Regions from separate parts of the Glutamicibacter sp. MOO4 genome, predicted to be linked through region 2. Evidence: riboswitches for the same ligand, from Rfam matches in the RefSeq annotation. Region 2 holds a riboswitch; each other region holds the start of a gene.
The links. A riboswitch is a leader RNA that binds a small molecule or an ion and turns the genes downstream of it on or off. The one in region 2 is predicted to bind S-adenosylmethionine.
Positions count from the first base shown of each region.

Region 1 (7,408 bases), 330 kb from region 2:
TGGCGAAAATCTTCACATCGTAACGGTCGCGGCCAGCAGCCTCAACAGCGTCACGAATCTTGGTGACCGTAGCCTTGAGGATTTCGCGGGTAGGGCTGGTAACAAATACTGCTTCAGCGTTCTGTGAGGCGAACTTGATGCCACGTGAAGAAGCGCCGGCCTGGTAGATCACCGGGGTGCGCTGGGTGGACGGCTCAGTGATAGCAATACCGGGCACCTTAAAGTACTTGCCCTCGTGCTCAATATTGTGCACCTTTTCCGGGTCCGTGTAGATCCCGGTTTCCTTGTTGTTCTGAACCGCGTCATCTTCCCACGAGCCTTCAAGCAACTTGTAGACCACTTCGAGGTATTCGTCGGCGTGGTCATAACGCTCGTCGTGTTCCATCTGGTCTTCTTGGCCCATATTGCGGGCGGCCGAAGGCAAGTAACCGGTGACCACGTTCCAACCCACACGACCATCGGTGAGGTGATCCAAGGTAGCCAGACGACGGGCAAAAGCATATGGGTGCTCATAGGCGGTTCCGGCGGTGACGCCGAAGCCCAAGTTTTCAGTTACTGCAGCCATGGCCGAGACCAGCATCATCGGGTCATTAACCGGTGCCTGTGCGCCCGAGCGCAGTGGGGATTCGTTGGTGCCGTTAAAGACATCGTAGGTACCTAGTACGTCGGCAATAAACAGGCCGTCGAACTTACCCTTTTCTAGCACCTTCGCTAGGTGGGTCCAGTAGCCGATGGTGTTGTACGTTGAGGCTTTGTCATCTGGGTGACGCCACAGACCTGGCGACTGGTGCACCACGCAGTTCATGTCGAATGCGTTGAAGAGAATTTCGCGCTTCGTGCTCATAGGTGTTCTCCTTGCCGTGAATCTGTATTGGTGAAATTAGAAATTAGGCGCTTAGGCGCCGTAGTTTTGGTTGTTGCTGTCTTCGCCGGTGACCAAGAGACGTTGAGGCTGAACCGCATTGATTTCGTAGTCCCCCACGATGCGCGCCTTGTACATGGCCGGGTTGTGGGTGGCGATGGTTCGTGCGTTACGCCAGTGCCGATCTAGGTTGCACACAATGCTGGTTGATGAGGCCCCTAAACCGTCAAAGAGTTTGCTGGTTGCTCCGAGCACCAACGGTTGCACGATGGTCTGGGCGCGGTTAGCCGATAGTTCACAGACCGCGTAGCGTTCCTCGTCGTTCAGTCCTGGGTCTACCAGTGCTGCTTCAACTTCTAGTACTGCGCCAATCACTACCGAGTCGACGGCGAAGGACTCTGCTGAGACTTCGCCGACCAGCTGAAGTACCTGTGGTTCGCGGTAGGCCGGAACGCCGGTGCCGGTGGTGAAGATGCGGGTACGGTTCTGGACCGACTGGCGCAGATCGTTCAGCGCGGCGCGGGCAATACCTGCTTGCACTGCGGTGAGGACCAGCTGGTAGATCGCAGCTTCGGAGTCGTTAGTTGCCTGTGGGATAAAACAGTCCACGGGCACCTGATGGAACTCGGTGGTGCCGGTACCGGTCAGCCCCTGACCAAACCCATCCCAATCGTCAAGGATTTTTACGCCACTGCGTTGGGTGGAAACGACGGCAATCTGCCGGCCAGCCTTTTCTGGATGGGCCACTGCCACTGCGGTCCAGTCGGCAAAGATGGTGCCGGTGCAGTAATACTTTTCACCGTCAACTAGCCAGCGGCCCTCAGACTCGGTGACCTTGGTGTTCAGCGTACCTAGTGCGTTGCCGCCACGTTCGGTGTACGCATTGCCGACAATCTGACCGGCAGCAATACGGGTAACCCACTTGTTGCGCAGCTCTTGATCTTCAAGAATCAGAATGCTCTCCACAAAGGCGATGTGTGCTCGCCAGAGCTGGCCAACATGGGAATCAGCCTCGGAAAGTTCAATCAGCAGGCGGAACACGTCAACCAGACGTGCGCCGTAGCCGCCCTCAGAAACTGGAATGCGCAGCGCACCAAAGCGGTCGCGGTTCAGCAGGCCCACCTGTTCAAAGGGAAGCACGCGGTTGCGATCGCGGTCCCTTGCGGTAGACGCGATCTGCGCGAATACCGGACGGAAAATTTCAGCCAAACGGTCATACTGTTCATCCGCGCCCGGACCGGGTGTGACTTTGAGTAGTTGCCGGGTAGGCAGTTGCTCTTCGAAGTCATCTAGTCCCATGGCGCTAGCCTGCGAAGGATCGCTGAGCTGGTTGAAGTCCAAACCGGAAGAGTTCGGCGACTCGCCAAATGACATTGAAGTCCTCAATTCTTTCCATCGGTCCTGGCGGTAGCACCGTCCCGCGATTCGGGTGGTTGCTGCGGCGTCGTCGAGCCAGATCTCTCAGCCGCTCTGGATGGGTTGTCATTCATTTGTAGCCGTAACAAAGCAATCATTCCAAGCCACGAAGTCACATTTCATTGTTCAGACCAGGTGGCTTGACAGTTGCGTTGCACAGTCAATGACGCGTCATATCGAAGATGACTTGGCAAGAATCCCCAACTATCGATTAAACAGCCTTCTAATGAAATAAATAACGAAATAACCCGCGCATGTGACGTAGTTATCGAAGATTTTTCATGTTACGCAAGATTTGCTTTCAAATCGTTCGAAAGCCTGTAATGGACACGTAACCATCCCGAGCGGCCGAGAGATCTGGCTCAGTGACGCCGCAGCAACCACCTATGGATGACACACTCCATAGGCCGGTGCTACCGCCAGGACCGATGGAGATGATCATGGCTCTTAGCCTTGCACTGCCTCAAGCGCACACCTCGACCGCTTTAGACGTGGAATTCAGCAATGTTTCGCGCACCTTCACCACCAAAAGTGAAAGCCGCGCGGTCCTCAGCGATATCAACTTGCAGATCCCCGCGGGCCAAGTTGTTGCGATCCTTGGTGCTAGCGGCTGCGGCAAGTCCACACTGCTTCGCGCGGTCTCCGGGTTGGACCAACCATCCACCGGATCCATCCGTACCGGAAAACGCAACGTAGATGGCATCAACGAACTATGTGCGGTCGCATTTCAGGAACCACGACTACTACCGTGGCGATCGGTCCGAGAAAATATCGCTTTGGGCCTCGCGCCAGGTACCAGCAAGGCCGACGGTGCTGAACTGATTGATGAATTAATCGAGCTGACCGGGCTCAGCCACGCGACAGATCTTCGCCCGCGCGAAATTTCAGGTGGTATGGCTCAGCGCGTCTCGCTGGCTCGTGCCTTGGCACGGCGCCCTGGAGTGCTGCTACTTGATGAACCCTTCGGCGCACTGGACGCTTTGACGCGGCTGAAAATGCAAGATCTATTGCTCTCCATCCATGCTTCCTTCCCCACCACAATTCTTATGGTCACCCACGACGTGGACGAGGCGTTGACCTTGGCTGACCGAGTCATCGTCCTGGGACGTGAGGGTCAAGATACCGCGGCCACCGTCATTAAAGAACTCTCAATGAGCGCTTCTCATCCTCGCAAACACAACGAAGATCAGTTCATCGCTCACCGCGCAGGATTGCTTCGACTTCTTGGTGTGGACCCGACTAACCATTGACGTTTAACACCGATTCCCCCTGATCTACTCCATCAGCGACATAGCTGTCGCTTACCCGCACGCACAATTTAGAGGATTATTATGCTTTCGCACCGCTTCACTCGACGTACCGCACTTGCCACCGCAGCACTGTTGATCGGGGCTACTGCCCTGACCGGTTGCGCCGGAGAAAACGCTACGGCCTCAGGATCAGATAAGACCCTGTCCATTGACTTCGCCACCTACAACCCGCTGAGCCTGGTCATCAAAGAAAAAGGTTGGCTCGACGACGCCGCTAAGGATCAAGGCGTCAAGGTGGAATGGGTTCAGTCCGCTGGCTCTAACAAGGCCAATGAAGCATTACGTGCTGACGCAGTGAATGTTGGCTCCACCGCAGGATCCGCCGCTTTGTTAGCCCGGTCCAACGGTTCACCGATCAAGACTATCGACCTGTATTCGCAGCCAGAATGGGCCGCTCTGGTGGTTGCTAAGGACTCCAAGATCAAATCGGTGAAAGACCTCAAGGGCAAAACTGTGGCCGCCACCAAAGGCACCGATCCTTACTTCTTCCTGCTTCAAGCACTAGAGCAGGCAGGTCTGAGCGAAAAGGACATCACCGTACAGAATCTGCAACACGCGGACGGTCGTACCGCGTTGGTCAACGGTTCGGTTGACGCTTGGAGCGGACTAGATCCCATCATGGCCGCAGCCGAACAAGACGGTGCGAAGCTGCTGTATCGCAACCTAGATTTCAACACCTACGGTGCACTTAATGCTCGCGAAGACTTCATCAAGCAGAGCCCCGAACTAGCCCAGCTGGTCGTTGACTCCTACGAGAAAGCACGCGAATGGTCGGGCAAGCATCCAGAAGAGACCGCCAAGATCTTGGCTGATGTTGCCGGTCTAGATCCTAAGGTTGCCACCACTGTCATCGAAGAACGTTCCAACTTGGACGTATCGGCCGTTCCCGGAACCGAGTACACCAAAGTCTTGAAGACTATCGCGCCCACCTTGGTCGCCAGCGGCGATGTCTCCAAGCAGGAATCCGTAGACGAGGCCCTAGCAACTTTGGTTGATGACCAATTTGCTACCAAAGCTGACCCAACCAAAATTTCCGGAGAGTAGTCAGCAATGAGCACCACCGTCTCCACGAGAAATCCGAAGAAGGCTAAATCCGGAGTCTCTGCCACCATCTTGCGCGCTCCACACTGGTTGTTATCCCTGATCTTGCCGGTTATTGTTCTGGTGATCTGGCAGGTCGTGACGTCCACTGGAATCGTCGCTCCTTGGACTTTGCCCACCCCCACTTCTGTAGTCACTTCAGCAGTTGAGCTATTGCGTGACGGAGATCTTGGCAAACACATTGGCATTTCCACGCAACGTGTATTGCTTGGATTCTTCTTTGGTTCCTTGCTCGGTCTACTGCTTGGCGCACTGGTCGGCCTGTCCAAATTGGCTGATGCTCTGTTGGGTTTGAGCATTAGTGCGTTGCGTGCGGTGCCATCCTTAGCATGGGTCCCGCTGCTGGTGCTGTGGATGAAAATGGGTGAAGACTCCAAAGTCACCCTAGTGATCATTGGTGCATTCTTCCCCGTCTTCACCACCGTGGCCTTGGCTCTTCGTCATGTGGATGCCCAGCTGGTAGAAGCCGCCCGATCTTTCGGGCTGAACGGAATCAAGTTGCTGCGTACGGTGCAGCTTCCTGCGGTGGTGCCTTCGATTTTCTCCGGGCTGCGCCTAGCCCTAGCGCAGTCTTGGCTCTTCCTTGTTGCCGCTGAATTACTCGGCGCTTCGATGGGTCTGGGCTTCCTGCTGACTGATTCGCAGAACAACGGCCGACTGGACCGACTGATCATGACCATCATCTTGTTGGCCATCTTCGGAAAAATTACCGACGCCCTGCTCTCGATAGCAGAACGCTGGGCCATTAAACGTTGGACCTAAGAGTTCCCGCTGTCCCAATTCAACTTCGCCAACCAAAAAACACATCAAGGAAATTTTCTGTCATGACCATCGAATCGGCATCCACCTCAACGCTGGCCTCAGAGGAAGCACGCCAAGCATTCTGGGACGAAGCGGCAAACCTCCTCGATTGGGATACCAACTGGCACACCACTAGCCAAATCGTCCCAGCCGACGCAGCTGCCAAGCGTGGTCCAGAAATCTCGTGGTACTTAGGTGGCCAACTCAACGCTGCGGTCAACTGCGCTGACCGCCACGTCGCTGCTGGCCGCGGAGACAAAGTCGCGCTGTACTTTGAAGGCGAACCCGGTGACCGACAGACCGTCACCTACAAAAACCTGCAAGAGCGCATCAGCCAAGCAGCCAATGCATTGGAAGCTCTGGGTGTAGTCAAGGGCGACCGTGTCGTTATCTACCTGCCGGTGTTGATTGAAACTATCGTCATCACCCTGGCCTGCGCGCGCATCGGAGCCATTCATTCATTGGTCTTCGGTGGCTTCTCGGCCGAAGCGCTGAAGTTCCGAGTAGAAGACACCAAGGCCAAAGTACTGGTCACCACCGATGGCCAGTACCGACGTGGCACCACAGTTGCGGTTAAGGCCAATGCCGATCAGGCGGTCTCCGGTGAGAACAATATCGAGAAGGTCTTGGTCATTCGCCGCACCGGCGATGAGATCCCTTGGACCGAAGGCCGTGACGTGTGGTGGCACGAGGCCGTAGAGACCCAGTCCACCGAACATCAGGCACAGTTCTTTGATTCAGAAACGCCGCTGTTCATCATGTACACCTCCGGCACCACTGGCCAACCCAAGGGTTTGGTTCATACCACCGGCGGTTACCTGACCCAGGCAACCGCGAGCTACAACTTGCTCTTCGCCAACCCTGATGCGTCCCAGCGAGACAACGACGTGCACTGGTGCACTGCTGACTTGGCGTGGGTTACCGCGCACACCTACGAGATCTACGGTCCGCTGTCTAACGGCGTCACCCAGGTGATCTACGAGGGTGTGCCCAATGCGCCGCACCCGGGACGACACTTTGAAGTGATTGAACGTTACAAGGTCACCAGTTACTACACCGCACCAACCTTGGTTCGCTCGCTGATGGGGTGGTTCCCAGAAGGTATTCCAGCCAAATACGATCTGTCCACCATCAACATTGGCGGCACCGTGGGCGAGGCTGTTAACCCCGAAGCGTGGAAGTGGTTCCGCGAACAGCTCGGCCGCGACACCACTGCGGGTCTGCCCATGGTTGATACCTGGTGGCAGTCCGAATCCGGAGCTACCATCCTCTCCCCGTTGCCCACCGATGACTACTTCAAGCCAGGGTGCGCCGCTCGCGCCCTGCCCGGAGTCAGCGTAGATATCGTGGATGCTCAGGGGAACAGCGTTGCGCCGAATACCCAAGGCAATATTGTCATCACCCAAACCGGCCCATCAATGGCACGTACGGTCTGGGGCAACCCGGAACGTTATTACACCAGCTATTGGGAGCAGTACGTTCAGCAAGGATGGTTCTTGGCTGGGGACGGTGCTCGCTTTGATGACGATGGAGATATTTTCATTCTTGGCCGCACTGATGACGTGATCAACATTTCTGGTCACCGACTATCCACCATTGAAATTGAATCAGCGTTGGTTACCAACCCAGGCGTGGTGGAAGCTGGCGTTTGCCCGACCCCGGATGCAAAGACCGGTCATGCCGCTACCGCTTTTGTGGTGCCACTGGATAAGTCCCTGATTGCAGAACACCCTGATGAGCAGCTCGCTGCCCGACAGGCAGAATTTATTAGTCAGCTGCGCTCCACGGTAACCACGCAAATTGGGCCGATTGCTAAGCCACGCGATGTGGTGCTGGTTCCAGACGTTCCCAAGACTCGTTCTGGAAAAATCATGCGCCGCTTGCTCACCCAGCTCTTTGAAGGCACCGCTTTGGGTGA
Region 1 is NZ_CM167800.1:3,273,255-3,280,662, reverse strand. It holds gene AC1Z3F_RS15345 (LLM class flavin-dependent oxidoreductase) at 1-844, opposite strand, end outside; gene AC1Z3F_RS15340 (acyl-CoA dehydrogenase family protein) at 896-2,236, opposite strand; SAM riboswitch class I at 2,252-2,343, opposite strand; SAM riboswitch class I at 2,611-2,713, shown strand; gene AC1Z3F_RS15335 (ABC transporter ATP-binding protein) at 2,719-3,528, shown strand; gene AC1Z3F_RS15330 (aliphatic sulfonate ABC transporter substrate-binding protein) at 3,610-4,632, shown strand; gene AC1Z3F_RS15325 (ABC transporter permease) at 4,639-5,451, shown strand; gene acs (acetate--CoA ligase) at 5,514-7,408, shown strand, end outside.
Region 1: another riboswitch for S-adenosylmethionine. It lies ahead of AC1Z3F_RS15340 (acyl-CoA dehydrogenase family protein); the one in region 2 lies ahead of AC1Z3F_RS00480 (hypothetical protein).

Region 2 (7,408 bases):
CAATCTGAATCATCTTGCCGCGCGGTTCAAGGGTGAAGTAATTACTGGTCACTTCTCCTAGGGCCGAGCCGATGACCAACAATACGTCGGCATCTTCCATAACCTCGGTGGCGTGACGGTCTTCAACCCATGACTGCAAGGACAGTTCATGATTCCACGGGAAAGCCCCGTTACCGCCCGGGCTGGAAAGCACCGGCGCCTGCAAGGCTTGCGCCACGGCCAACAGTTCGGCCTGCGCACCGGCACGGCGCACACCACCACCGGCGATAATGGCCGGACGTTGTGCATCGGAGAGCCAGTTAATTGCTTCGCGGATCAACTCTTCACGCGGTGGGTGCTCATAGGCTTCAGCCAAAGCATCCTGCACCGGTGGCACCATCACTTCAGCGAGCAGCACGTCTTGGGGAACTTCAACCCACACCGGCCCCATGGGCACAGTGATCGCACGCGCCCAAGCATCCTGAATGGCCGAAGGGATGCCAGAGGCGTGATGTACGGTCTGCTGGAACTTGGTGACGTTGGCCGCCGAAGCTTTCTGGTCATCGAGTTGGTGCAGCATGCCCTTGCGTCGTGCACCCAGTCCATCCAGTGGGATCTGGCTGGCCACAACAACCATCGGCACACCGGTGGCATAGGCTTCCTGCAGTCCAGCCAGCGAGGTTAGCGCGCCGGGGCCGGTGGAGAGGAACAGTACGCCCACCTCACCGGTAGCGCGGGAATAGCCGTCGGCTGCAAAGGCCGAGTTGTTCTCCACTCGAGAGGAGACAAATTCCAGGTTTGAGCGGGAGAGCGCGTCGAACAGCCCCAAGGCGTGCTGTCCGGGGATGCCGAACACGGTTTTGGCTCCCAGCGCGGTGAGGGTCTCAATGACCAGGTCGCCGCCGTTACGTTGGGGCTGTGTTGTCATTACTTGTTCAATCCCTGGTTGGCGCGGAAGTCGCTGATCAGGCTGATTAGGTCGTAGGTGACGTGGCTGGCGGCCACACCGGTCAGTTCGGCGTGGTCGTAAGCTGGGGCGACCTCAACAATGTCGGCGCCGACGATCTTCAGTCCGCGCAACCCGCGCAGGATTTCCAGTAGCTCACGGCTGGTGATGCCGCCGGCTTCCGGGGTTCCGGTGCCTGGTGCGTGGGCTGGGTCAAGTACGTCGATGTCCACCGAGATGTACAGCGGGCGGTTGCCGATGCGCGCACGCAGCTTGTCAACGATTTCACGCACACCCTGGTAGTACACGTCCGAGCTGGTCACGATGCCAAAGCCGAAGCGCTTGTCATCCTCCAGGTCCTTCTTGCCGTACAGCGGGCCGCGAGTACCCACGTGGCAGATGGCTTCGGTATCCAGAATGCCTTCTTCTACCGCACGGCGGAATGGGGTGCCGTGGGTGTACTCGGCACCAAAGTAGGTGTCCCAGGTATCCAGGTGAGCGTCGAAGTGCAACATAGCCACCGGTGCACCGGCACGCTCGGATGCAGCGCGCAGCAGTGGCAGTGCGATGGTGTGGTCGCCACCGATGGTGACCAGGGTTGAACCGTCAGAAGTTAGCTCCAAGGCTTCTTCCTGAATCGTTTCGATAGCTTCATTGATGTTGAACGGGTTCACCGCGAGGTCACCGGCGTCAACTACCTGGCTCTGAGCAAAAGGCGAGGTGTCGGTGGCTGGGTTGTAAGGGCGGATCAGGCGCGAGGATTCACGGACGTGGTTGGCACCAAAGCGTGCACCTGGACGGTAGGAAACACCGGTATCAAAAGGCACACCAATGATCTTGATGTCAGCGCTCTGGACCTGGTCCAGACGCGGCAGACGGGCGTAGGTACCGGCGCCGGCGTAGCGAGGGATCATCGCTGCATTGATTGGCCCCAGCTTGCCGTTTTCCTCGATGCGAACTTCTTTCATGCTCTTGCCCTCCTGGCACTTATTCGGCAACTTCCATAGTTGCCTAATATGAAACTTACGTTTCCCATTATGCTATTTTGTTGGCGAGGTCACGTCAAGACTCAGAGCACCAAAATAGTGACTATGACGCGAATTCCGGGGCAAAAGACAACAAAAGCCGTAGCCCTACAAGGGGCTACGGCAGCATTTGACGATCCTGAGCACTGAAGGCAGAACGTCTAAAAATTCTATTCTTGGCGAAGGTACTTCCTGGTGGCTTTGATCATTGCTCGATCCAGCTCGTGGATTGCCACGCAAAAGCCGGTGGAAAGAATGAGAGATTTGAGCATAAGTTCACCGGGATCATCGGCCACGTAAACCAGCTGAATTGGACCCACAAGAACGAGAAGAACCACCGTCCAGACGGCATATGGCCAAGAAGTATGGGCTTGAGCCATTTGAGGGAAGCGTGCACGCCGCCGGATGGTGCGCATTCCGATTATCACAATCACCACAGCGATGATGACCGCGCCGATGAAAAAGAAGTTGCGCTGGGTACGAATCCACGTCAAGGTGGTGCCCGCGAGTAAACCAAGGAACACCGAAGCCCACCAGCCGATGGAGCGTAGCTGGTTCTGGGTGCCAGTTGTTTCGCTAGTACTCACGCCACTCCTATCGCTCGCCGCACCATGTGCGTACGGTGAACACACCTTTTTAGAATACGCGCTTGAACGCATCGGCACGAGTAAGGCTCCCCGGTTAGAGGATCAAGGTCCACGTCACCAAGGCCACTTCATCGGCTTCATTTTCCCAGCTATGCGGCTCGCGCCCTGGGAAGGTCATAGTGTCTCCGGCTTGGAGTTCAACGCGTTGATCCGGCAACACTAAAGTGAACCTCCCCGAGATCACATGCAAAACTTCCAGTTCACAGTCCACCGAATACAGTTCGGCTTCACCAACACCCTTGGGCGCGATTTCAGCGCGAATCATCTGAACCCGCCTTTCGCTACGCGGTGTCACCAATTGCTCAGTGATTCCTTCTCCGCCTAGGGACACCCGTGGCGCTTCGGCCAATCGCACCAACATCGTTTCAGGCACTTCAAATAGCGTTCCCACTTCAATGCCGAGCACTTCGCATAGTTTCAGCAGCGTTGAAACCGAAGGGCTGGTCAGATCTCGCTCAACACGCGAGAGAAAGCCCTTGGTCAATCCGGACAGTTCAGCAACCTGGTCGATGGTCATCCGCTGCCTTTGGCGCACCCCGCGTAGCCGTGAACCAATATTGATTGCAGCACCGGTTGATTCCACGGGCAGGGTCTTCATATTTTTGCTCCATCGCCTCTGTTGTTCCGACGCACTAGGCGTCTTCCTGCCATTTGCCTAAGTCAGCAGGCAGGTTTACCAATAGTAAACAGACCCTAGCTGGGGTGCGTCAAATATGTCGCACACCACAACAACTGCTGTTCGCTGAGCAGCCGGCTGATTACACTCGGCATATGAAGAACAGCAAAGAGCTTTTGCGTGAATACCTCAACGACGCCCGCAACGCGGTGATCTATAAAGCTCAGGGACTGAGCGATCACTTGGCCCGCAAGCCACTGACGCCCACCGGCACGCATGTTCTTGGCGTAGTGCATCACTTGGCCATCACCGAATACGGATACTTCGGCCAGTGCCTGGGCCGAGAGATCAACAACCCTTATGTGCAAGAACTCATGGACTCCGACGATCCGCAAGCCGACTTTTTACCGCCAGCACACTTCACCGCCGGCGACATCATTGATTTTTATCAACAGGCGGTCGCATTCTGCGAACAGAGCATCGCGTCCCTGCCATTGGATGCACCGGCCGAAGTGCCATGGTGGATTCGCCGCCGGCACACCACCTTGGAACAGCTCATGATTCATATGATCGCTGAAACCTCCCGGCACGCCGGGCACCTTGATATCGTGCGCGAACAGCTTGATGGCTTCACCGGTCTTCGCCCCGAAGCTCCCAACCTTCCCCCGTATTCCACAACCCAGTGGGAACAGCAGTACACGAAGATCAACCAGCTGTCCCAGACGCTAGACGCTGGGTCCAGCGCGGATGAAGGAAATATTTCAGGCTAGGACTTCACTGGCTTACTTGCACGGGAGTAGCATCGCAAGTGTTGCTTCACGAGACACGGCGTAAAGCTCCGACTTGCCGTGCACCAACCCCAGATTCATGGGTGGTTCGGATGACGAAGCGGTCCGTTCACAATTTTGTGGCCGGGCAAGAACTCAGTGAGAGCGCATCCCATGGCATATTCCGTCCTGCCCATCATCGACCGCCAAACCGGACAAGTTCAGTTCAAGGTCCAGGGCCAATGGCACATTCGATACGTGTGCGATCCAGCTCGCTTAGAATTGCTCATCGTCCGATCCGCGCGCCGCCCGATCTTTGAACCGGCGACCTCGCAGCTAGTACTTTCCATTGCTAGCTCCGGTCAGCCCGAGGGGCAGAGCATCGCTTTTAGTCTTGCCAAATTCCCAAGTCTGAGACCGCTGTCTAAACTGGGTAGCTGATCCGTTATCTGCCAAGAGAGCTGAATTCGAGATGCCGAACCAGTCAGCAACCGAACCTACCCGCGCCCAAATCCAACGTTGGCGCAAGTATCTGGCCGACGAGGTCGCTGAAGGTGCCATCTATCGGACCCTAGCCCAAAAGAAAACTGGGCAAGAGAAGCAAATCCTTCTAGGTCTGGCCGCGGCCGAAGCACGCCATGAGGAACACTGGCGACAAAAACTAGGTGTCCACGCCAAGACGGTCCGCCCCTCCTTGAGGCGCACCATCTTGCGTTTTTTGGCGCTTAGCTTCGGTTCGGTGTTCGTTTTGGCTATGGCACAGCGCTCTGAGAGCAGCTCCCCCTACCGCGATGATCAGGACGCGACCGCGCAAATGGCCGCCGACGAAGAGGTCCACGAAGAGGTAGTGCGTGCTTTGGCCACCGCCGGTCGCGCTCAGCTTTCGGGCAACTTCCGCGCCGCCGTATTTGGCGCCAATGACGGTCTAGTCTCCAACTTGGCGCTCATCATGGGTATTGGCGCCACCGGCGTTTCTTCCACTTTTGTCTTGTTCTCCGGCATTGCCGGGCTGCTGGCCGGAGCATTATCGATGGCCGCTGGCGAATTTGTTTCCGTGCGTTCTCAACGAGAGTTACTCACCGCATCCCGGCCTACCCAGGTCACGCTCACCGCGGCCCCCGATCTGAATCTGGATGCCAACGAGTTGGTACTGATTTACAAGGCTCGCGGAATGAACGATGAAGATGCTGAGCATCGCGCTGCCGAACGCATGGGCCTCTTCACCTGTGATTGCAACCCAGCCTTCTCGCTGAACCCGGAAGAGCGTTCCGAAGAGCTGGAGAATGAACATGAGGAGCTCGGCTCGGCCACCGGCGCCGCCGGCACCTCGTTCCTGCTCTTCGCTTCCGGTGCGGTCATCCCGATCCTGCCGTATATCTTCGGCATGAGCGGCCTGCCTGCCGTGATCCTCTCGGTGGCCCTAGTCGGAATTGCTTTGATGCTCACCGGCGCTATCGTAGGTCTACTCTCCGGAGCGTCCCCGATGAAGCGTGGGCTGCGCCAACTAGCCATCGGCTGGGGAGCTGCGGCAGTGACCTACTGCTTGGGACTCATCTTCGACGTACAGCTGGGCTAGAGCCAAGGAATTATTTGTCTCACCAGCGGGTACGCCGGCGTAGCGTGCTCATAGAACCAATAAATTCCATCGCTTCTTCGGCAGTATCTACCAGCGCAATTTTCTCTTCCATGACCCGGTCTGCGGCCAACGCCTTGAGCAAAGGCCAAGCTGGCATAGTTTCAGTCCAGTACTCGCGCCCTAGCAAGACCATGGGCACCACACGCGCGCCGGTGGCGTAGTAGTTTTCGCAGGCGTCTTGGAAGATTTCCTGCACCGTACCTGCAGCACCCGGCAGAACAATTAGTCCCCCGTTAGCCTGCTCCAACAAAATCGCTTCGCGAATAGAGTTGGTGAAAAATTTTGCGATCTTTGTTGCAAACAAATTCGGTGGCTCATGGCCATAGAACCACGTCGGCACACCTAATGACTGGTGGGTGCTCGGGAATCGATCACGAACGGCGAGCGCAGTGCGAGCCCACTGTGTGCGCTGGTGAATCGCATCTGGAGCCGTGGCGAGCATCTGCAACGCAGCGTCGACATCTTGTGGATCATAATCAGCCAACCAAGCACCGAGGTTGGCCGCTTCCATCGCCCCCGGTCCCCCGCCGGTAGCAACGGCACATCCTGCCCGAGTAATCAGTTGGCCCAGTTCCACGGTCTGCGCGTAGTGCTCAGATCCGCGGGTCATCGCGTGCCCACCCATCACACCAATCAGCGGTGAGTCTTTAAAGGCCCCATCGTAAACTTCGGATACCAGAGCTTGAGAGATCTGGTAATCATGGAAGGTGGTCGCCATGGCACTGTCGTTATCGGTGACTTCAGGTGTGCTGTGTTGCTGAGAGTAGGCGTAGATCAGTGCGTCCGGAACTTGCTCATAGGGCTTGTCATCAATGCCTGCGTATAGTTCGGCGGCCGTATATAGGTCCCGCTCACTGGTCTGAAAAGGTAGTTGCGTGCCTGAAGACATGCACAGTCCGCCGGTGGCCTGAACCAGTTCACGTCCCGCGGGTGAATACTGGCAATCAATAAATATCGCCTCGGACAGGTCCAGCGAACGCAGTATGGAATCGCGCTCACGCAGATCTAGTCGATGCACCCGCCACCCGTATCCTCGGGCATGGGGATTAGCCAAGGCTTCAGCAGCTAATCGGTCAAATTCGATCAGTGAAGTGATGTTCACCGCGCGCGCCGGAAGAAAAGGCCAGATATGGGACATGCGACAACGCTACGTCATACATAGGGATTATTCACACAGGGGCGCTTCAACTTTCACCACGGGCCGGAACGTGAAACGATGAGAGGATGAGTAACTCTGTTCCACCAACCATAGACGCCCGCCACTTGTTGGCCTTCTTGGGCGATGTTCCTTTCTTTTACGGAAAGAACTTAGCCGCTGAAGAAAATTCCGTGGTTGACGTGGAATTCGACGAGACGACTGGACAGATCGAGGGCACCGTACGAGCCGCCGATGAAGAGTTCTCGCCGATGATCCAAGTGCAGCAGGTCGATGATGAATGGAAGATCGAACTGTGCGAATGCTCCTGTGACAAGCCAGGCATCTGTGCACACATCGCAGCGCTAGCGATTGTGTCGAACAAGATTGCTTCCATGCCACGCCTGGTTCCTGTTGCCGAAGAAAAAAGCTCGGCTGCTTGGTCTCAGCAAATCGGGTCTTGGTTTGAAGAGTCAGAGCCCGGTCCAGCTGACGGATTGCTCGGTTCTCAACATGATCCAGTAGTGGCCATGGGTCTTCAGTTCATGCTCTTTGACTCGAAGAACACCACCCAGCAACAGCAGTGGATGCCTACTGGAACCATTCCGCATCCCACGCGCAACAAGCGTTTCCGTTTGGGTGTACGCCCCATGGTGC
Region 2 is NZ_CM167800.1:96,803-104,210, reverse strand. It holds gene AC1Z3F_RS00505 (thiamine pyrophosphate-binding protein) at 1-907, opposite strand, end outside; gene speB (agmatinase) at 907-1,893, opposite strand; gene AC1Z3F_RS00495 (hypothetical protein) at 2,121-2,537, opposite strand; gene AC1Z3F_RS00490 (helix-turn-helix domain-containing protein) at 2,632-3,195, opposite strand; gene AC1Z3F_RS00485 (DinB family protein) at 3,369-3,983, shown strand; SAM riboswitch class IV at 4,028-4,141, shown strand; gene AC1Z3F_RS00480 (hypothetical protein) at 4,155-4,421, shown strand; gene AC1Z3F_RS00475 (VIT1/CCC1 transporter family protein) at 4,453-5,556, shown strand; gene AC1Z3F_RS00470 (LOG family protein) at 5,576-6,754, opposite strand; gene AC1Z3F_RS00465 (DEAD/DEAH box helicase) at 6,841-7,408, shown strand, end outside.

Region 3 (7,408 bases), 680 kb from region 2:
TAATGACCGAATATCAGGCGGCGATGATAGCCTCCGTCACCGCAACCCTGGGATACCTACTCCTGTCACCGCTGATCAACAAAATGGCAGACAAAGCCCCTAGGACTGATTCTTGAAACAGCTCCAGCTGTATTTCTATAAATCCGAACATGCGCCCAAACTTGGGACTGATGCAGGTTTCGAAGAGTCACAGCGTAACAGGTTAGCCAACGCTAACCGCCATAGATTCAAAGGCAACAAGGAACACCAGAATAAACATGCCGATGGTGGTGGCAAGATACTGCGGTGCGTAGATCGATTCTGTAGTGGGCCCAGGCAGGCGGGGACTACGGTTTGAAGGCATAGTCCAATCTTGCCAGCTTGTTGTTAGCCACCTAGCACGTGCAAGGCAAAAGCCGAGAGGAAACCGGCGGTAACCAACAACCCGGTGTAGTCATGCTCAACGGAATAGGCTTCAGGGATCATCGAGTCGGCAATCATGGTCAGGATGCCACCTGCGGCCACTGCTGTAGCGAAAGCCAGAGCCTGCCCAGGCATGGATTGCATAACAAGTGCGCCAAAGAAGGCAGCCAGCCCACAAGAAATTGCGATGGATCCCCATAGCGCGGCAATCGTTTTGCCTTGGCGGCCGGCGTCCTTCATTTGAGCTGTGCTGGCCAGACCTTCGGGAACATTCGAGATGAAGATGGCGATAAGCATGGCTGGGTTGATGCTCGCACTGGTAACCACAGTCAGGCCCAAGGCCACCGACTCCGGGATACCGTCAATCAGTGCACCAACCGCCAGGGCGGTGCCTGAAGATTCACCTTGGCTGCCATTGCCTGACTTCGCTTGACGCTTTTTCGTTCGCCAATCCAGTAGTCGATTGGCTAAGAAATATAGTCCGGCACCTACCAGCACGCCAGCGATGGTAGCTAGCAGGCCACCGGTTTCGAAGGCTTCTAACACCAACTCAAAACTCAGCGCACTGACCAATACTCCGGCGCCGAAAGCCATGATCGCGCAGACCCAAACTTTTGGGATCTTGAACCACCAGGCCGCACCGGAACCCAGCAAGAGTGCCGAGCCGGCCACCGTACCCCACAGCAGAGCCTGCAAAGAAGCAATCATGGAACTCACTATAGCCAGCAAATCGAATCTGGCTGGGACTAGCCCTCTGAGGACATGTTATTAAAGCGCGAGTAGTGACCCTGGAAGGCTACGGTGATGGTCTTAGTTGGACCCGCACGGTGCTTAGCGATGATCACGTCAGCTTCACCCGGACGGTTTTCCTTGTCGTAAACATCATCACGATGCAGCAAGATAACCATGTCGGCGTCCTGCTCAATCGAGCCCGATTCACGAAGATCGGAAATCATTGGCTTCTTGTCGGTTCGTTGCTCGGAACCACGGTTCAGCTGAGACAGTGCAATCAGCGGAACGTCGAGTTCTTTGGCCAGCAACTTCAGGTTACGCGAGAACTCCGAGACTTCCTGCTGACGGGATTCAACGCGCTTGCCCGAGCTCATCAGCTGCAGGTAGTCAAGAACAATCATGCGCAGCTCGTTGCGCTGCTTGAGTCGACGGCACTTGGCGCGGATTTCCATCATGGACATATTCGGCGAATCATCGATGAATAGTGGAGCTTCGTTCAAGCGACCCATGGTGGTTGCAATCTTGGTCCACTGCGAGTCTTCCACCGAACCCTTACGCAGGTCCTGAAGCTGGATGGAGGCTTCTGCCGAAAGCAGGCGCATCGCGATCTCGTTGCGACCCATTTCCAAGGAGAAGAAGACGGTAGCCATATTGTTCTTGATCGCTGCAGAGCGTGCGAAGTCCAGTGCGAAGGTCGACTTACCGACGGCGGGACGAGCAGCGATAATGATCATCTGACCACCCTTGAGACCCTGGGTCAGCTCATCAAATTCGTAGAAACCGGTAGGTACGCCGGTGATGCCGTCGCCCGCGTTGGCTGCGTTTTCGATTTCGTCAACGGTGCCTTCGATGATGTCCGAAAGCCGTACGTAGTCTTCACTGCTGCGGTTTTCGGCAACCTTGTAGACCTCGGCCTGAGCTTCGTTGACGATGGCATCAACTTCACCGTCTGGCGAGTAACCCATCTGAACAATGCGGGTACCTGCGTCCACCAAACGACGAAGTACCGCGCGCTCTCGTACGATTTCTGCGTAGTATCCAGCATTCGCAGCCGTTGGGACTTGCTGGATGAGGTTGTGCAGATATGCGGCGCCACCAATACGTGAGATCTCTCCACGTTTGGTCAGTAAGTCAGCAACGGTCACCGCATCGGCTGGTTCTCCTCGACCATAAAGATCGATGATTGCTTCGTAAATGGATTCGTGAGCGGGACGATAGAAATCGGTGCCACGCAGCGCTTCAACTACGTCTGCAATGGCGTCCTTGGAGAGCATCATGCCACCGAGCACGGACATTTCCGCCTCGATGTCCTGTGGCGGCTTGCGCCCCGCGTCGGATTCCCGTGCCTCGTAAACCGGCTCAGCACTCATTACAGCCACTTCCATCCCTATTGAACCGCTGGGAAAAACTTCCTTGCCAGATGGCAACGCTCCATCATGTCAGTCGATACCGACAACTGAAAAGCGTCTGTGGATATTTCTGTCCCAAAGTCAACACTAAGACCGTTATTTGCTCACGTAAACCTCGTTATCCACAGCGCCTGTGCATAACATGGCCTGACTTGTGGACTGCCCTGTTCACTAACTGGGGAGAACCCTGTGGATTAATAACTATTACCATTCGGTAATATGTTTTGACTTGGGTGTTTGCGTTTACACAGCTGTGGACAGAAAGATATTTTGTTGAAGGTTGCGGCACCCTTCGCAGAGTTATCAACAGCCAAAAGCACCCGGAATTCGGGGTTATTAGCGATATGCACAGAGTTCTACACACATCACCCACAGGCGTGTGGATAACCCTGTGGATAGTGAGATTCTCCTAAAACCCTTAGTCACCGTAGGTTAAGCGGTTAACTTGACCCTCAAAAACGACGTCGTCCACATTTCTTTGCCCCCAAGACATCTTTTGTCCCCGTGGATAACTCACCACATCATCAAAATGCTGCCGTCACGCAAAAACGCTCCGGGTGGAACACCATGTGTTCCTTCCGGAGCGTTTGAGCAACTAGCTAGCTGAAGTATTAGACGAGTTCAGGAACTGGGATTGAATGAAATCGTGAATCATGGAAGATCTGTGGCGAATGTTCGGAGGCGTGGTGCCCATGCACCTCCAAGAAGACGACCCAGTGATCACCAGCTTCAACTTCGTTGTAGATGGAAGTCTCCAGCCACAATGTGGATTCTTCGATAAACAGCGCACCCTGATCAGTGACGGCAGTGTCTACACCGCGGAAGCGGTCGCCGGTCTTTGAGGCGAGCTGCGCACATACTCCCCCATTGCGGTCGCTAAGCACTGAGACGCCAATATGGCCAGCTTCGCGTAATTTGGGCCAGGTGTTAGAAGTTTTCTGTACTGCAAACATCACCAGCGCAGGTTCCAACGAAACACCAACGGTGAACGACGAAGCGATAATTCCGGTTTTTACACCGTCAATCTCGGCGCAAAGAGCTGCGATGCCTGAGGGGTGCTGAGCGAAAACCTTGCGGAGCGTCAGCGGGTCAAGTTCACGATTCAATGACATGGCTCGATTCCTTCTGGTCTTGCCCACGGCGCTGAAGAGACCCGAGCAAACGGTTCGGCGTCCCCGAATCCACTACTCACTGATCATTCACGCAGTGCGCGGTACTTGTTTCAACACCATTTAGCGCGAAACCGAATCCTCACCTGGAGCACCCCACTACCGTAGAGAGGGTTGCCGATCAGCAAGCCAGGGCTTATAGCTGATGCTCTTGATTCTGTTTAAAACGATATGGGTCATGACGAAGTATCGTCAAACAAATCACTTCGTAAATCGCAATATTCAATGATTCATTCGACGCATAGGCCTATATCGAGGTGTCTGGCAGTCAATTATTCAGAAGATGTGTGATCTATAACGCAATCCGCTTATCGGTGACATCCTGCCCAGCTCGGTCACCAAGGCCGCTTCAACGCTTTTCTGGGGCCGCCCACCGTAATGAAACCGGGTTTCTTTCTCTGGTGTTCAGGTTCATGCCACGATAAAAGATGCAGTGTTATGGGTCACACCATTCATTGCCTGCCGCCGTTGCCAGAGATGATGATTGAAGGATACCTCCATGGTAGAAATTCAGGCCAACCATTCAGAACTAACTCCGTTGCGTTTCCTTGAACGCTCGGCTGAGGCCTACCCCAGCAAAACCGCCATCATTCATGGGACTCGTAGTTATACCTACAAAGAATTTGAAACTCGGGTGCACCGTTTTGCTCAAGTACTAGCCGAGCGCATCGAACCCGGTGACCGAGTAGCGGTCTTGGCACCAAACACTCCTGAGATGCTGATGGCTCACTACGCCGTGCCACTAGCCGGAGGTGTACTCATCGCTTTGAACACGCGACTCTCGGCCCACGAGCTGCAGTACATCATCGATCATTCGGGAGCGAAGCTCCTCCTGGCCGATACCGAATTACTGGAGAACACCAAAACCCTGCGACGCGAAAACCCCAGCCTGCAGGCACTGATTGAGATCACCGACGATCAGTTCACCTCCCCACGCCCGAACGTGGAAGTTGATGGCACGTTGGAGCAATTGCTGACTACCGCCAGCGATGAGAAACTGCCCTATGCGATCGCGGACGAGCGCTCTGCCATCGCCTTGAACTACACCTCGGGGACCACGGGAAAGCCCAAGGGTGTGCTCTACTCGCACCGCGGCAGCTACCTGAACTCTCTGGGTGAAGCGCATCATCAAGGCCTTAGCTCAGCGACCCGATACCTCTGGACGCTACCGATGTTTCACTGTAACGGCTGGTGTACACCCTGGGCAGTGACTGCAGTTGGCGGCACCCATCTATGCCTGCGTGGAGTGCGTGAAGATGCAGTGTGGGATGCCATCGAAAACCTGGGAACTACCCACCTGTGCGGCGCGCCGACTGTTTGCTCGATCATCGCCGACTCGACTCGGGCGCACCAACTTCAGGCTCCGCTGCGCATCACCACCGCTGGAGCTCCACCGTCCCCGGCCATCATTTCCAAGTTGCAGAAACTGGGCATCGAAGTCGTTCACGTCTATGGGCTGACCGAAGTGTATGGCCCCTACACAGTCTGCGAATACCAAGAAGAATGGGATCAGCTGGAACCGACCGACTGCGCGGCCAAGCTAGCCCGCCAAGGCGTCGGGATGATCACCGCGGAGTCGGCACGCATTGTGGATGAGAACATGTTCGACGTTCCTGCCGATGCCCAGACCATGGGCGAAATCGTCTTGCGCGGCAATAACGTCATGATCGGCTATTACCGGGACGAAGAAGCTACCGCACAGGCCTTTGCCGGCGGATGGTTCCACACCGGCGACTTAGGCGTCATGCATCCCGACGGCTACATTCAGGTGCGCGACAGGGCCAAAGACATCATCATTTCCGGTGGCGAAAACATCTCAACCATTGAAGTGGAACAAGCTTTGGCTTCCCACCCCGAGGTACTGGATCTGGCCGTCGTTGGCATCGCCGATGAGAAGTGGGGCGAACGTCCCGTGGCCTACGTGATCCGGGCCAGCGACTCCACCTTGAGCGCGCAAGATCTGATCAGTTTCGCCAAGCAGAAACTTGCTGGCTACAAAGTTCCGCGCACCATCATTTTCCCGCAGGATTTGCCGCGTACTTCAACGGGTAAAGTGCAAAAGAACGTACTACGAGCCCAAGCGCTTGAACAGCTTAATAAGAACTAAATGTTTTGGAGTCAGCTATGAGTTCCACCAACCAACCAATCCCCGATAAGACCAGCCGGTTCACCGAAAGTGTCGGTCTCGTCTTTGATGAAATTTCAGCCACACTTGTCCGTGGGCACGCGGAGCTGAACGAAGACCACCACACACCTTGGGGAGTGGTCCACGGAGGCATTTACGCCACCATGGTTGAAAGCGCTGGCAGCGTGGGAGCCAGCTACGCGGTGGCCGAACGCCAGCAGTTTGCCGTAGGTGTTCATAACGCCACCGACTTCCTCCGCCCCTCCACCGGAGCACATGTGCAGGTCGAGGCCAAGGCCCTGTTCCAAAGCAAAACTCAGCAGCTCTGGGACGTTGTTATTACCGATACGGCTACGGGCAAAGTACTTTCGCGCGGACAATTGCGCACCCAGAACGTAGATTTGCCCAAATCTTGAGCGTAATCTGATGGCATCTAGCGGATCAGCCTCGGGAGGCTCATTATGAGTGCCACCTATACCTTTGATGTGTTCAGTAGTCTTGATGGTTTCGGCAGTGCCGGTGGCGACTGGGGAGGATACTGGGGCAAACAAGGACCGGAGTTACTTGCTCGACGCCTTGAGCTCTACGGCCAGGAGTGCCACATGGTTTTTGGGGCGAATACTTTTCGTTTGTTCTCCCAGTTTTGGCAGGAGATTGAACAGAATCCTGAAGTTGAAGATCCTTGGGGCGTTGCCATGTATGAGCAACCCGCCACGGTCATCTCCACAACGCTTAGCGACCCACTGAAGTGGCCACAGGCCACCTTGGAGCGGGCCGATGCCGTGGAGGTGGTCAGGCAATTAAAGGCCACCTCAGCGTTGCCCCTGCGATCTCACGGTAGCTTGGCGATGAACCGGTCCCTGCTCGCCGCCGGTCTGGTGGACTTTATTCAAATAACCATTTTCCCGGTACTCACCGGAGCCCACGGAGACTCCCCTGTGCTGGATGTCGGCGAAGACTACGATCTAGAACTCATTGATTCGCGACTTTTAGATGGCAGTATCCAAGAATTGACCTATCGGCCAACTCAACACGTAACTCTCTGAGCTTTTCAGAGCTCTAGGTAATAACCATTCATTCTGCATGTTTGAATATTTGAAGGTGAGACTGACATTGAGAGTGCATCAAAGATTCCCAACAGTTATCGCGGTCATTGCAGCCTTGTCGCTGACGGGCTGCTCGGCTTCTGAATCAACGGCCCAGAGTTCCACATCATCCCTGACGACTTCTTCGTCCGCCTCAGCCTCTGCCTCTTCACCCCGTTCATCCCCCTCACCCACAGCGCTCAAAGACCTCACACCAAATATGGTTCTGGGCGCCAGCATTCCGTCAATGTGTGAGTTTCCTGCCGGCAAATTGGTCGGCGGTGTCCTGAAGGAAGAGCACTCCGAATATCCCAACGCCACCCCACCATCGCTCGTTTCTGAAAAGTTAGTGGTGGCAGGTGACCTGACCGGTGATGGTGTTAAAGAACTGGCAGCGACCTTTTACTGCGACAAGGGTGGTGTTGCTTGGCCTACCCATATCCAGCTGTTCCAAAACACGGCCAAGGGCATCGTCCCGCTGGGCCA
Region 3 is NZ_CM167800.1:2,924,715-2,932,122, forward strand. It holds gene AC1Z3F_RS13655 (hypothetical protein) at 1-116, shown strand, start outside; gene AC1Z3F_RS13660 (hypothetical protein) at 203-343, opposite strand; gene AC1Z3F_RS13665 (ZIP family metal transporter) at 367-1,110, opposite strand; gene dnaB (replicative DNA helicase) at 1,149-2,504, opposite strand; gene AC1Z3F_RS13675 (flavin reductase family protein) at 3,155-3,655, opposite strand; SAM riboswitch class IV at 3,752-3,869, opposite strand; gene AC1Z3F_RS13680 (AMP-binding protein) at 4,212-5,819, shown strand; gene AC1Z3F_RS13685 (PaaI family thioesterase) at 5,837-6,253, shown strand; gene AC1Z3F_RS13690 (dihydrofolate reductase family protein) at 6,299-6,883, shown strand; gene AC1Z3F_RS13695 (hypothetical protein) at 7,170-7,408, shown strand, end outside.
Region 3: another riboswitch for S-adenosylmethionine. It lies ahead of AC1Z3F_RS13675 (flavin reductase family protein); the one in region 2 lies ahead of AC1Z3F_RS00480 (hypothetical protein).

Region 4 (7,408 bases), 320 kb from region 2:
CAATGACACCTAGCTGCATCCAAATAGCTTTGGCCCCGATCTCAATTGCCTGGTCGACGATATCGCCAACTTTTGACGAGTTTACAAAGCAGTCAACAACATCAACAGGTCCTGGAATGTCGGCAAGCTTTGAATACCCTTGCTCCCCCATCACATCCTGAGCATCTAGTGAAACCGGGATGATTTGCATAGACAGTTCATCACGCAGGAATCGTGCAATGGACGGAGCTACTCGGGTGGGATTGTTGGTGAGTCCAACTACTGCCCACCTGCCCGGGGTACTCAAGATCCGACGAATCACCGCGGGATCATTTACGTGACTATTGTGCATACGCGCCACATTACTCGCTCCACCTGCGACACTGCATAGTTTGATAATCCTCAGTTGGTCAGCAGCGATCCTTGACCTGAGACTGCTGACCTCACTGACGTGATCCTTCTACTTCTGCAGTTGGACGTCTGCCTCGGTATCTGCTGCGCTCAGCGAGGAAAATGCTCCCCGATACTGCGCCGCAGGATGGTTCTGTGGCAGGTAGTCTCCTCGTCCAAAGATTTTTTGTCGCAGGCTACCCTGCTCATATTCGCTTTGTGCCAGACCTCGTCGGCGCAACTCAGGGATAAGTCCTTCAATGAAGTTGTCGTAGGAGCCAGGCAGCACATGGTTCATGATATTCAAGCCGTCAATTCCTGCATCCTGCCAGCGTTCAAGCTCATCAGCGATACTTTCTGGGGTACCCACGATTTGCTGCGCCTTGGCCCGGTAATGGGCCAAGTCCTTCAGCGTAGGATTGCCGCCCGGGACAGAAGCTTTGATCGCTTCAAGTACGCCTTGGGCACCCTGGGTCTGAATGTCTCCCAATGGGGTGTCCAGATCCAACCCGCCTAGATCTACTCCCAGACCGCCACCAATGTGCGCGACAATCGCATCTAGATCCAAGTACTCGTCGTATTCGGCTTCCAAGGCTTTGGCTTCAGCCTCGGTGGATCCAACAACAAAGGACAACCCTGCGAAGACTTTGATGTCTTCTCGCTGGCGTCCTGCAGCAACGAGATTTTCAGTTAGCTGAGCGTTTTTCTTTGCAACATATTCTGCGTGCGGTGCGAAGAGGAAGGTTGCTTCTGCGTGCGTTGCTGCGAACTGCGAACCGCGCGCTGATGATCCAGCTTGGAAGAGGAACGGCGTGCGTTGTGCGCTGGGCAAAGCAAGATGTGGGCCATCAATTTGGTAGTAGTCCCCACGGTGATTGATCTTGTTGACCTTGGACGGATCAGCATAGATTCCGTTGACCTTGTCGGCCAGCAACGCGTCCTCTTCCCAAGACCCCTCCCACAGCTTGTAGGCAGCTTCCACATACTCTTCAGCCCACCCGTAGCGGTCATCGTGAGCTACGAGGTCCTTGCCACCAAAGTTGCGGTGTGCATTTTCTAGAACGCTGGTCACGATATTCCACGCAACGCGGCCCTGCGAGAGGTGGTCAAGGGTTGAAATCTGTCGGGCAAATTGGAAAGGGTGACTCTGAATGACAGAACTGGTCATGGCCAAACCAATATCCTTGGTGCTTGTTGCCAAGGCAGAGAGCAGTACCAGCGGATCATGGCTAGGAACCTGTAGGCCCTTGCGTACGTGGGATGCCCAACCACCCTCATGATCTCCATAAAGGCCCACAACATCGGCAAAGAACAACGCATCAAATTTGGCGTCTTCCAGCTTCTTTGCCAAATCCACCCACAAATTCAGTTCATTAAAACGGTGCTGCTGCGCTTCTGGGTGACGCCACATGCCACCAAGAATGTGGCTTGAGGTATTCATTAGGAATGCTGAGAGCAGCAAACGTGGACGTGATTCAAAAGTTCCCATGATTACTTCCCTGCTTTTGCTTCGCCGATAGAGTTCAGGCCATTTGGCACAGTGCCGTTGATGAAATAGTCGCCCACAGAGCGAGCCTTGAAGGCTACCGGGTTGTGGGTCGCAACTGTGCGTGCATTGCGCCAGAAACGATCTAACGATTTAGAGGTCGATACCGCTGACGCGCCGGTGACATCAAAGAGTTCGCTGGTGGCATCCAAAATCAGCTTTGGTGTGGTTACGTGAGCTTGTTGAACTGCCAACTCTGCACGCAGGTACGCAGCATCAGAATCCAAAGCCAGCTGCGGATCTAGGGCCGCGTCTAATTCGCGGGCTGCTGTGGTGACTATGCATTCAGCAGCAAAAACATTCGCCGCCAAGCGTCCAACCAACTCTTGAATCTGCGGATCATCCTTGAACAAAGAACCCGAACCGGTGTTAAAGGTGCGGGTACGCGTAGCTACGATCTGTGCTGCCTCATTGCGGGCGGCCTTACCGATGCCTACAAGTACCGACAGTAGACACAGTTGGAAGAACGCAGGTTCCAGAGTAGATGCGATTTTACGCTGAATAATGTTCTCGGCCTGAACCGGAACATCAGTGAATATGGCAGTACCGGTACCGGTCAATGGCTGGCCAAACCCATCCCAATCATCCAGGATTTCCACCCCGTCAGCGTTCCGGTCAACGATGGCGTACTGACGCCCTTCAACACCTTGCGTACTGGTCATGACCACAACCCAATCAGCAAAAATCGATCCGGTGGTGTAGTACTTTTCACCGCGCAAGACCCAGCCATCAGCGTTCTTCACGAGCTTGGTATTCGTGGTGCCTAATGCGTTGCCGCCACGTTCAGTTGCAGCGTTGCCAAAGATCTGACCATCCAGCACCCGTGGGAACCAACGGTCCTGAAACTTCTCGGGTTGCAATGCGATGGTCTCTACAAAGGCGAAATGGCTGCGCAACAAATGAGCCACATTGGAATCTGCCGTGGCAAGTTCAATCAGCAAACGGAAGAGGTGCTCGTGACTGACTGGTGTGCCACCGTGACTTTCAGGTACGCGCAACGTGGTAAATCCTGCGTCCTTGAGCCACTGCACCTGCTCAAATGGCAGAACACGGTTTTGTTCGCGTTCTCGGCTTCCCTCAGCTATTCGTGCGAAAACTTCACTGAAACGCTTGAGCAGTTCCTGGTAGTGGCTCTCTGTTGTTGCCGCGGCGATTGTCGTCATTGCTTCTCCCTGCAGGACATCGGTATCTAAGTTCAGTATCAAAAAGTAGTGGCCCCACGACGCGGATCAACTATCGTCGTGGGGCCAAGGCCTACTTATTCCAGGTGGCGAAATCTGCTTCCAGGTCGCGGGCCCATGGGGTGCCTAGAGCGCCGTCAAGGTAATCTGCGTACCACTGCTTGACCTCATCTGAGTGATAAGCCTCTTCAAGGACTTTGCCCTTCTCGGTATCCATGAATCCAGGTTTGGCACCAATGATGTTGATGTATGGAAGTGCTTCTTCTTCCTTTTCAAAGAGCAACGCGTCGTCTGGGTTCAGACCAATCTCGGCGCCGAGGCGAGCAAAGAGGAATCCGGCGTCAACGTCCGGCAGAGTCTTGGACAATGACTGCTGATCAACTTCAACAAACTTGAAGTTCTTTGGGTTCTCCAAAATGTCATTCTGCGACAGGCGAATCACGCTCTTGTTTGGCGTGACCTTCAATACCCCTGCCTTATCAAGCAGGGCCAATGCGCGACCATTATTAGCGGTATCTACAGGCAATGCGATGGTGGCACCGTTAGGCAGTTCCTTGATGGAATCGTACTTTTTCGAGTACACGCCGGCTGGTGAACTGTACATGTAGAAGGCTGGATCCACATCCACGTTCTGGTCCTTCTTGAACTGCTCAAGGTAGGCACCGTGCTGGAAGAAGTTCGCATCATACTCACCGTTAGATACCACGTGGTTTGGCTGCACGATATCGGTGACATACGTGGCATCCAGCTTCCAACCCTTCTCAGCCAGTAGCTTCTGAGCGATCTTGGTGGGCTCCTGCGACGGAGCCGATTCGGTGACAATGATCTTGATGGTCTTGTCCCCAGTTCCGGAAGCTTCTCCGCCTCCGACCAGACCACATGAGGTTAGTCCTAAGAGTGCTGCCGAGCCAGCGGCGAAGGTCAAGAAAGTACGACGAGATACTGCCATGATGTTTTCCTTAGATAAAGTGCGAGTTGAGAAGAAGTGTTTAGCGTTTGTCTGCTGCACGCGAGAGCCGAGTACCAACAAACTGAACTGCGTGCACCAGCAAGATCATCAGAATGATCGCTAGGAGCATGACGCCGGTTTCGTAACGGTAGTAGCCGTAGCGGATAGCAAAATCGCCAATACCTCCGCCACCTACCAGACCGGCCATCGCTGAGTACGAGATGAAACTGACCGTCATGATGGTGATAGATGAGAGCAGTGCAGGTCTTGCCTCGACAAGTAATACTTCGCGAATGATCTGTCCGCGGGTAGCACCCATGGCCTGCGCAGCTTCAACAACTCCATTGCCAAGCTGGCTGATGTTCTGTTCCACAAAACGTGCAAAATAAGGAATCGCGTTAATCGTCAGCGGAACAATGACGGCAGCAGTTCCAATGGTCGTTCCCACCACAAACCGGGTGAACGGGATGATGGCAATCAGCAAAATAAGGAATGGGAAGGAACGGATGGTGTTCACTATTCCGTCAACAATCTGGTGCAACCGCGGACGGGGACGCAGACCATTAGGCGACATGGAGAACAGCCAGATCCCCAGTGGCGTTCCGAGCAAAATTGCAATTGGAATGGCGACCAGAAGCATGGCGAAAGTTTGTGCCATGGCCACCCAAATTTCCGGGGCCAGTTCAACAATTCGGTCAAAGTTAAAAGCTGCTGCACTGCCGTTGCTCGTGCCCAGCACTAGTGAAGATAAGTTCATTGGTAATCCAGGTTCTTTATACGCGCGCTACGTGGGCAGCTGATGAGGATGAAACGGGTTTTGGGCTGCGGTTCAACGTAATTTCATCGCTGATCAGATAGCGTCCGATAGGCGTCGTGGGTTCAAAGCCAGGCTCTTGCAACTCATTCAGGGCGAACTCTTCAACTACTGAACCGTCTTCCATCACCGAGACGCGGTCTGCGATGGCCTTAATAACGTTCATTTCGTGCGTGACAATAACTGTGGTGATTCCGAGGCTGGCGTTGATGTCGCTGAGGTACTGCAGCACCGAGGTCGTGGTTCGCGGATCCACTGCACTGGTCGGTTCATCGCACAAGAGGACTTTTGGCTCGGTCACCAACGCTCGTGCAATGGAGATGCGTTGCTTCTGACCGCCTGAAAGCTGTCCTGGGTATGCGCTGGCCTTGTCAGCCAAATCAACAATGGCCAAAGCTTCCAAGGCGCGTTCGCGACGCTCGTTTTTTGCTACACCAGCAAACTTCAGATTCAGTTCCACGTTCTGCAACGCGGTGCGATTGTTCAGCAGATTGAAGTGCTGAAAAATCATTCCGATTTCATGTCGTTGCTTACGCAAATCGCCATCGCTGAGTCCGGTAAGTTCCACGTCATCGACAAAAACCTGACCGGAGGTTGGGCGCTGAAGTAAGTTGATGTTGCGCAACAGCGTTGACTTGCCAGCACCGGAGAAGCCGATGATCCCGTGAATGCTTCCGGCTTCAATGTTCAGGGTCACGTCTTTAACTGCCGTGAATTGATCCTGGCCATTGCCAAATGTTGTTGTTACGTTCTCAAGACGAATCATCATCGCTCCTTTACTGCTTGGTTATACGGAGCGTTCTTCACGAGGAAATCCTGTCTTTAAACAGACTTTCCCGTCGCGAAGTGAAAGTACTCCATCGGTCCTGGCTGTAGCACCGCTCCCTTACGGGTGGTTGCTGCGACGTCGTTGAGCCAGATCTCTCAGTCGCTCTGGATGGTGTGTGTTCGGTTGTACGGTCCGAACGATTTAAGTCTGTCTTCCATGGCCATGACCGAACAATAATTACGTAAACGGAAGTCATGAAGTCACCAAAACTTACTCACAACGTCAAAAAATTGCTTTGGTCTGCGTAGCAATTCTTCACTTTCCTCAAAGGTTTCGAATCAAGACGACGACCCTTGACGTATTGATTCCCCTTTTGGTTTCATGCGCACGACTGACCGTCGGGAATTGAACCGCGAGGGACGTGGTTGTATTAGTTTGCAGACCAACGAGAGGACAACATGAAGATTGCAATTGCAGGAGCCACCGGACAGCTGGGCCAACTGGTTATCAACGCACTATTAGAGCGCGGTGCAGATCCTGCACAACTGGTTGCCCTTGGACGTTCTGAAGAAAAACTCGCTCCTCTGGCGGGCAAGGGTCTGGAGACCCGCGCCGCTGACTACAACGTCGAGGCAAGCCTGGTGTCAGCTCTCGAAGGCGTAGACAAGTTGCTTCTGATTTCAGGTAGCGAAGTTGGCCAGCGCATCACCCAGCATGAGAACGTCATCAACGCTGCCCAGCGCGTGAACGTATCGCTGATTGCTTATACCTCTATTGCCAATGCCCTGACCGGCAACATGAAACTGGCGCAAGAGCATGTGGCTACCGAACAGTTACTGGCGGGCTCCGGCATTGAATACGTCTTGCTACGCAACGGTTGGTACACCGAAAACTACACCGATCAGCTCCTGGGCTACCTCAACAGCGGCGTAGTTCTCGGCGCCGCAGGTAACGGCAGGATCAGCGCCGCCCCACGTGCCGACTACGCAGAAGCAGCCGCAGCGGTATTGCTCTCCGAAGAAAATGAGTCCGGCAAGATCTACGAACTTGGTGGCGACAAGGCCTTCACCCTGAGTCAGCTGGCCGGTGCCGTGGGCGCCGCCGCCGGCCAAGAGGTCAATTACCAGGAAGTTGAACCAGAGAAGCTCGTTGCGATCTACACCGAATCCGGCGTGCCAGCACAGTTTGCAGACATCCTGGTTGATACCGACGTGCAGGTTCGTGACGGTGCCCTGGAAGTGAACTCGGCAGATCTTTCCCAGCTCATTGGCCGTCCAACCGCATCGTTGGGTAAGACCATCAAGGAAGCTCTGGCTCAGTAAACTAACCAGCTGCACCAACGCTGAAGTGGGCAGTGATCCTCGACTGACTAGTCGGGGATCACTGCCCACAGTTCTAACGTCATAACTATAAATATTGTGATCACTTGCGCGGAATTACAACGCTTCTAAAAAGATGGCTCGTGTCACACCCCTAGCGCTTCGAGCACTTCCCGTAAATTGACGCATACTTCATCCCCACCTCTTTCAGGAGATCAGAGTATGCAACGATCAAGTTTGCGCGCTTTGGCTGGCGCAACGATTCTTTCTTTGGGACTAGGAGCTTTCACAGTCCTCCCGGCGAGCGCTGACCCAAGGCACACAGAAAAGACCCCGACTGCTACCGGTACCGGAGGCGCAGTAGCTTCCGTGGATCCAGAAGCTTCGGCAGCAGGACTCGAAGTATTGCGTAAGGGTGGCAACGCTGTTGATGCCGCGGTGGCTACCGCTGCAGCCCTAGG
Region 4 is NZ_CM167800.1:3,282,889-3,290,296, reverse strand. It holds gene AC1Z3F_RS15385 (CoA-binding protein) at 1-331, opposite strand, end outside; gene AC1Z3F_RS15380 (NtaA/DmoA family FMN-dependent monooxygenase) at 440-1,858, opposite strand; gene AC1Z3F_RS15375 (acyl-CoA dehydrogenase family protein) at 1,861-3,078, opposite strand; gene AC1Z3F_RS15370 (MetQ/NlpA family ABC transporter substrate-binding protein) at 3,170-4,045, opposite strand; gene AC1Z3F_RS15365 (methionine ABC transporter permease) at 4,086-4,802, opposite strand; gene AC1Z3F_RS15360 (methionine ABC transporter ATP-binding protein) at 4,819-5,628, opposite strand; SAM riboswitch class I at 5,714-5,803, opposite strand; gene AC1Z3F_RS15355 (SDR family oxidoreductase) at 6,087-6,950, shown strand; gene ggt (gamma-glutamyltransferase) at 7,170-7,408, shown strand, end outside.
Region 4: another riboswitch for S-adenosylmethionine. It lies ahead of AC1Z3F_RS15360 (methionine ABC transporter ATP-binding protein); the one in region 2 lies ahead of AC1Z3F_RS00480 (hypothetical protein).